Regions from separate parts of the Allostigmatella hybrida genome, predicted to be linked through region 2. Evidence: riboswitches for the same ligand, from Rfam matches in the RefSeq annotation. Region 2 holds a riboswitch; the other holds the start of a gene.
What was found. A riboswitch is a leader RNA that binds a small molecule or an ion and turns the genes downstream of it on or off. The one in region 2 is predicted to bind cobalamin.
Positions count from the first base shown of each region.

Region 1: linked by a shared signal. The riboswitch ahead of KY661_RS10000 (hypothetical protein) and the one ahead of KY661_RS01130 (TonB-dependent receptor plug domain-containing protein) in region 2 are both predicted to bind cobalamin.

Region 1 is NZ_JAHXBH010000004.1:245,248-248,648, forward strand. It holds gene KY661_RS09995 (cell surface protein) at 1-584, opposite strand, end outside; gene KY661_RS10000 (hypothetical protein) at 581-1,870, opposite strand; cobalamin riboswitch at 2,011-2,229, opposite strand; gene KY661_RS10005 (LysR family transcriptional regulator) at 2,287-3,180, opposite strand; gene KY661_RS10010 (hypothetical protein) at 3,263-3,401, opposite strand, start outside.
Region 2 is NZ_JAHXBH010000001.1:283,887-287,287, forward strand. It holds gene KY661_RS01115 (ComEA family DNA-binding protein) at 1-272, opposite strand, end outside; gene KY661_RS01120 (hypothetical protein) at 269-520, opposite strand; gene KY661_RS01125 (FHA domain-containing protein) at 833-1,357, shown strand; cobalamin riboswitch at 1,364-1,497, shown strand; gene KY661_RS01130 (TonB-dependent receptor plug domain-containing protein) at 1,553-3,401, shown strand, end outside.

The DNA.
Region 1 (3,401 bases), on a different contig from region 2:
CCGAGCGTGGCCAGGTCGAACCCATCGCCGCCGGCCACGGTGGGGTCCGTGGGGCTGATGCCGTTGTCGGGGTGGGAGAACACGGGCTTGACGCCCGCGCACCCGGGGAAGCCCTCCGGCCGGTTCGTGGCGTCGCAGGGGAACTCGCTCCACGTGACGCCGTCGTCGCTCACCGCCACCACGCCCGTCTCGGGAAAGCGCGCGAAGGCGTTCTCGAAGACGATCAGGTCCACGCCGGGACCGTCCACCACGGCGATGTCGGTGAACTCCAGGACGATGACGCCCTGCTGGCCCAGGCTGAGCACATCCAGTGAGCCGGCGCTGCTGCCCTCGCCCCGGGGCGGCCCGAGCACGACGCCCGGGAACAGGTCCTGGCCAAAGCCCGCGGAGGCCCCGGGTTGGAATGAAACGACACGGTCCGCGAAGGGGTTGGAGGCCGCCGCCGGAGGGGGGCCCGCGTCCCGCTGCTCGTCGTCCCCGGGCCCCGGCTCACCGGAGGCATCGTCCCCGCCACAGGCGGTCAGGCTCATGAGCGTGGCCAGCCCCACGCCAGACAACCCTGCTGGAAACCGGAGGAGGTTCATGGCTGGTCAATGCGGACGAGCCGCTCTCCATTCTTGTCGGACACGCCCACGAGCAGGCTGCTGCCCAGCTCCGTGAGCGACAGGACCTGCGTGCAGCTGTCGGTGAACTTCAGCACGGGGGTGGCAGGGCCCGGGGTGACGGAGCCCTCGCTGAGCGCCAGCGCCACGCGAGACACGTCCGTGTACGCGGGCGGCCAACTGGAGCTGTCTCCGAGCAGCAGCGCCACGCCGTTGCCGAAAGCCGCCACGGTGAAGAAGTCGCTGGGCAGCGTCAGCTCGGGGGCGTCCGAGAGGTTGAAGGGCGTCTTGCTGCTGAGCGCCGGCTGGTAGAGTGACGGCGCCGCGGCCCGCAGGCGGTTGGCGAAGCTCAGGCCATCGAAGTAGCCCAGCACGGCCACGCCCTCGGCGGTCACCGCCGTGTGCCCGCTGGAGGCCTCCCAGGCGGGATCAAACCGGGCGAGCAGCGAGATCGTGGGCGGATCCGTCTGTGCCTGGAGGGCGTAGATGCCTGCCTCCGGCGGGTTGCTGCCCAGCCCCAGGCCGTTGATGAAGAAGGTGTCCTGGATCGAAGCGGCCGTGAAGTTACCGGGTGCGGAGAGGTACCGCGGGCTGGCGGGAGTCTGGTTCTGGTAGAGCGAGACGTAGCCCGGGAAATTGGCGCCGGACTTGGTGTAGCCGCTGAGCAGCCGCGAGCCGTCATTCACCAGGTAGCCACTGGGGTAGACCGTGTTGCCACGGTCCGAGGGCTCGATGATCGAGAACAGGGCCTCGCCACCGGTCTGCAGCGAGGGCCATGTGCCCAGCGGATACACCTGGTTGTCCGCGCCGCTCAGCCCATAGACGGTGTACACGGGCCCCGGGCCCACGGCCGTGACGGCGATGATGCCCACGGGCAGGGCCGAGTTTTCCGAGGCAGAGAAGCCCGCCTGAAGCTGGAGCGTGCCAAGCTTCGCGTCGTGAGGCACATCGCAAGGGCCTCCGCCGCCGTCCGTGCCGCCATCGCCCGTGCCGCCATCGCCCGGAGGCGTGGGATTGTCCCCGCCGTCCGTTCCCCCGTCCCCTGTCCCCGCGTCGCCCGGGCCCGGGCTCGTGGGCGGGCCATTGGGATACAGGGGAACGCACTTCTCCTCCTGACAGACCCGGGGATTGGCCGGATCCCGCTGCTCGGCGTCCTCCTGGCAGTCAAAGGAATTGGTGCACTCCGAGCCGCAGCCGGTGCCCAGGCCCACGAGCACGAGGGTGCCCAGGACGGGCATCCACCGCGTCCACGTCTTACCGAGTCTCATCGCGTTCCACATTTGGCGCTCCGCTCCTCCGCCCCCTCCGGGCGAATGACCTTCGAGGCGCGTGCGCGGAGGCCCCCGGAACGGTCCGGAGCATGCCTCCGTCACCTCCCCTCGGAGGTTCCGGTGATGGCCGTGCCGCTGGGCGGCACGGATCCTGGGCAGGTCTTCGGACTCACAGGCGCGGAGGGCTCGCGGGGAGACCTCCTCCTACTGGCTGTCGCTTCCCGGCCTCGGATGGGGCCAGTGCTTGCGTGGACAGCGCTCGTTCCTGTTCACCGCTGCGGGGCAGTCCCGGACTCACACCGGGTTCCCTTGAGCCTCCATGACGTCATGGGGGCGCCGAGGACAACCCGGGGGATATGGCGGCATGCAGGCGTTTGTCAAACGGCAACCCCGGCGCGCCCGGGGTGGGAGGGCTACTCCTCGCTGGCCGCGGCCAGCTTGAAGGCGTCGAGCACCGCGGCGGAGGCCCGGTCCAGGTACTTGCCCTTGCGGATGAGCAGGCCGATGGGGCGCGAGACGGTGCCCTCGGCGAACGGCTTCACCACCAGCGAGTTGGCCTGCACCTCGGCCTGGCACGTGGACAGCGGGAGGATGGCCACCCCGAGCCCCATCTCCACCGCGCGCTTGATGGTCTCGACGTTGTCCATTTCCATCACGGGGTTGAGGTCCAGGTTCTTCTCGCGGAAGAGCCGGTCCAGCGCCTTGCGCGTGGGGGCCTCGCGGTCGAAGGCGATGAAGGGCACGCCCGACAGCGCGGTGAGGCTCACCTTGGCCTTGCTGGAGAACGGGTGGCTGGGCGCGCACACCACCGCCAGCTTGTCGTCGCGGAACGGCAGGATGTCCACGCCGGCGCGCGGCTGCGGGTAGGCGACAATCCCAATCTCCGCCGCCCCGAGGATGACGTCGTCGTAGACCTGATCATTGCGCCGGTAGTTCAGGCGCATGTTCACCTTGGGGTGCGTCTTGAGCAGCTGCTTCTGCACGCTCTGCAGCTCGTGCAGCCCCACCGAGTAGATGGTGGAGACGGTGGTGGTGCCCTGCACCTCGGCGGCCTGCTCGCGGATCTCCTGCTCCACCTCCGCGAAGCGCGCCAGGATTTCCTTGCAGCCGCGGAACAGCCGCTCGCCGGCGGGCGTGGGGGTGACCTGGCGTGCGCTGCGCGACAGCAGCTTCTGCTCGTACCGGTTCTCCAGCGCGCGAATCTGCTGGCTGACCGCCGACTGCGTCACGTGGTTCAGCTGCGCCGCGCGAGAGAAGGAGCCCGTCTCCACGACATCACAGAACATCTTCAGGCTTTCGAGCTGCATTGGGGGGGCTCCTACACCGGTGGAGAGGGGTAAAGCCAGAGGTAATTAGCTGTCCTTACATACCCTTGGGGCTCAGAGCGTCTCAAGGCTGCGGGGGAGGCGGAGGAGGGGAGAGGTAGGGGCGCGTCAGGACAATGACACACAGGCCCAGCGCCATCAGCGCACCACCGCAAAGGGTTTGGACGCGGCCGATGTGTGTGGCCGCGTCGAGAATGACCTCA
Region 2 (3,401 bases):
AGCTTCTGGAACTTCTTCTTGCCGAAGCCCTTCACCTTCACCAGCTCCTCGGGCCGCTGGAAGCGGCGCTTGGCCCGCTGCGCGAGGATGCGCTGCACGGCCTTCATCCCCACGCCGGGCAGCCGGTCCAGCTCCGCCTCCGTGGCCTCGTTGAGGTTCACCACGCCCGTGTACTGGGTGCGCGCCTTGCCGCGCGCCTCCGCCACGCTGGAGCCGAGCAGTCCCAGCCCCAGCACCACCCCCCACGCCATCCGCCGCACGGGCCCCCTCACGGGTGGCCTCCCATGAGCTCCGGCTCGAGCCCCGGGCCGGGCGCGTACCGGCCCCCCGGCGTCTGCGCCCCGTCCCGCCGCTCCGCCGCCTCGCGCACGTGCAGCTTCCCATCCAGCGGCAGCACATCCAGCAGCACGTTCAGCGAGCCGTCCTTGTTCACGAAGGCGCTGCCCGCGCGCACCCAGATGCTCCCGCCCTTGCCCTCCCGGATGGAGAACACCGCCAATCGCTTCCCTGCCGTCAGCATCGTCCGCCCACTCCTTCACGCCCGCCGGGCCACCCATGGCCCGGCCGCCTCACCGGCTCTGGCCGCCTGAGGCCACCGGCGCCTGGAGCACCCTTCGTGCCAGGCCGTGCTCCCTCGGGGCAGGGCGGAAGAACCGTCCCGCGCGTGGCCTCTGCGTCCACGAAACGGGATGCGAGGTCTGGACGGGGCGCACCTTGCCGCACCTTTGTCCTCTCCCAGGAAGCGCCATCACCCTTTTGGACAAGGGCGGGGCTGGACGCTCCCTTAGGGCATGCACAGCTTCCGGCCTCCGCTTCGACCGAAGGGTGTGCCTTGGCGCTCAAGTTCTCCATCTTGGCCTCGCAACTGCTCGCCGATCGGCAAACGGTGCTGCGCTCCGTCTCCTGGCCTGTGCTGGTGTGGGAGTCGCCCGTGCAGCGGTGGGATTTCCAGGCCAACGCTTGCCCCGTCACGCCGGCGCGGGCCCGCGGGCCCCAGGGGGCGCTGGAGCTGCACGTGCTGGAGCTGCGCGAGCGCTTCCCGGCGCGCAACGAGCTGAAGCTCGGCCGCAGCCTGGACAATGACGCGGTGCTCGAGGACCTCACCGTCTCGCGCACCCACGCCTTCTTCCGCAAGGAGCCGCACACGGGCGTGTGGCACGTGGTGGATGCCGGCAGCCACAACGGCACCTTCGTGGGCGGCGTGCTCATCGTCCCGGGCCGGCCCACGCCCCTGTTCGACCGCTCCGCGCTGCGCTTCGGGCGCGTGGAGGTGAGCTTCCTCCAGGCCGCCGCCTTCGAGCAGTACGTCCACGCGCGCCTGACGCCGCCGGCGGCGCGCTTGACGCACGTGGGGTGAGCCCCTACAAGGGGCACGCCCTTGGGTGCCCACACCGGGCACGCAAGAGGGAAGCCGGTGGAAGACCGGCGCGGTCCCGCCACTGTGAGTGGGCAGCCGAGCCCATGAGCCAGGAGACCTGCCCAGGGGTCCGGGCGCCCCGGTGAGGGCTCCGGTTGGCCTTCTCTCTTCGACAGAGAGAGTGGAAGGCGGAGCATGGCGTGGCCCGCGCGCGCCGGGCTGGCAGTGTGCCTGGCGCTCAGCATGAGCAGTTCCGTGAAGGCCCAGGAGACCGCCGCCCCGGCCGGTCCCGAGGTGCCCGTTTTCTCCGTGCCCGCCGTGGAGGTCCACGCGGCCCCCGTGTCCGAGCCTCCGGAGTCGGCGGCCCAGCGGGACCCCAGCGGCGCGCTCACCGTCATTGAGACGGCGGACTTTGGCGGGGCGGCCCGCGACGCCGCCGAGGTGCTCGCCACCGCCCCGGGCGTGGCGGTGCAGGACAGCGGCGGCTACGGCCAGAGCAAGAGCCTGGTGGTGCGCGGCGCCGCGGCCAACGGGACGCTCGTGCTGCTGGATGGCATTCCCCTGAACGGCGCGGGCGGCATCGCGGACCTGTCGCGCGTGCCGCTGGCGCTGGTGGAGCGCTTCGAGGTGCTGCGCGGGGGCGCGGGCGCCCGCTACGGCTCGGGCGGACTCGGGGGCGTGGTGAACGTCGTCACGCGGCGGCCCGGCCACGAAGTGCAGGTGGCGGGGGAGGCCAGCTATGGAAGCTGGGACACCGTGCGTGGGTGGGGGATGGCCTCGGGGCCGGTGGGGGAGGGCGAGGCGTTGCTGCTGCTCCATGGAGGCCGCTCCACGGGGAACTTCCGCTTCCGCTTCGATGCGAGCCCCGCGCTGCCGGGAGATCCGCTCGTCGAGCGGCGCCGCGCGAACAACGACGCGCGGGGGGCCGGCGGGCTGCTCCGGCTGAGGCACGGGCTGGGCGAGACGCTGGAGCTGGATGCGCTGCTGGAGCTGTCCGCCGATGACCGGGGGCTGGCGGGCACCGCGCAGAACCCGTTGCCGGACGCGAGGCAGGAGGCCGGGCGGGTGGCGGCCAGCGTGCGGCTGTCGGGCGAGTCCAGCGGAGTGCAGGGCTCGGCGCGGGCGTGGTTCCGAGGGGACCGCATCGGGCTGTCCAGCGGGCCCTTGGTGACACAGGGCCACCAGGTGCAGCGCGTGGGCGGCGTGGAGGCGGAGGCGCGCACGCAACTGGGCGAGCGGCACGGCGTCTCGGCGGTGGTGACGGTGTCCACCGAGGACGTCACCGGAGCGGAAGGTGCCCCGGGAGAGGACTCCCGGCCGGGCTGGTGGCGGGCCAGCGCCATGCTGATGGACGAGGTGAGCCTGGCAGGAGAGCTCCTGCGCCTCATTCCCTCGGTGCGGTTGGAGCGCGCGGGGCCGTACACGCTGCTGTCCCCGAAGGTGGGCGCCACGGTGAAGCTGCCGGAGGGCTTCGCGCTGCGGGCCAACGTGGGACAGGCCCACCGTGCGCCCTCCTTCCAGGAACTCTACGTGCGCCAGGGGTTGCTGTTGCCCAATCCCTCCCTGAAGCCCGAGCGGGTGCTCTACATGGACGCGGCGGTGGTGCACCGCACGGAGCATTCGCTGGCCTCGGTGGGCGGCTTCTACAGCCTCTACGAGAACCTCATCGCCTACGAGCTCTATCCCCCCTTCGCCGCCAAGCCGTACAATTTCGCCTCGGCGCGCGCGGTGGGCCTGGAGGCCGAGGGCGAGTGGCGCCCCTTCCCCTGGCTGGCCGGGGCGTTCAGCTACACCCTGCTCGTGTCGCGCAACCTCCGGGATGATCCGCGGTACTACCTTAAGGAACTGCCCTACCGGCCCCGCCACAAGCTGAGCGCCCGCGCCTCGGGAGGCCCCCGTTGGCTCACCGGCCGCGTGGAGGTGGCCACGCAGGCCGCGCAGTTCGTCAACCGCACGGAGGAAGCGGTGCTGCCCGGACGGACCTTCCTCCACGCGGGCCTCTCCAGCACCTTCGGCCGGACGCCCGAGCTGACCGTGTCGCTGG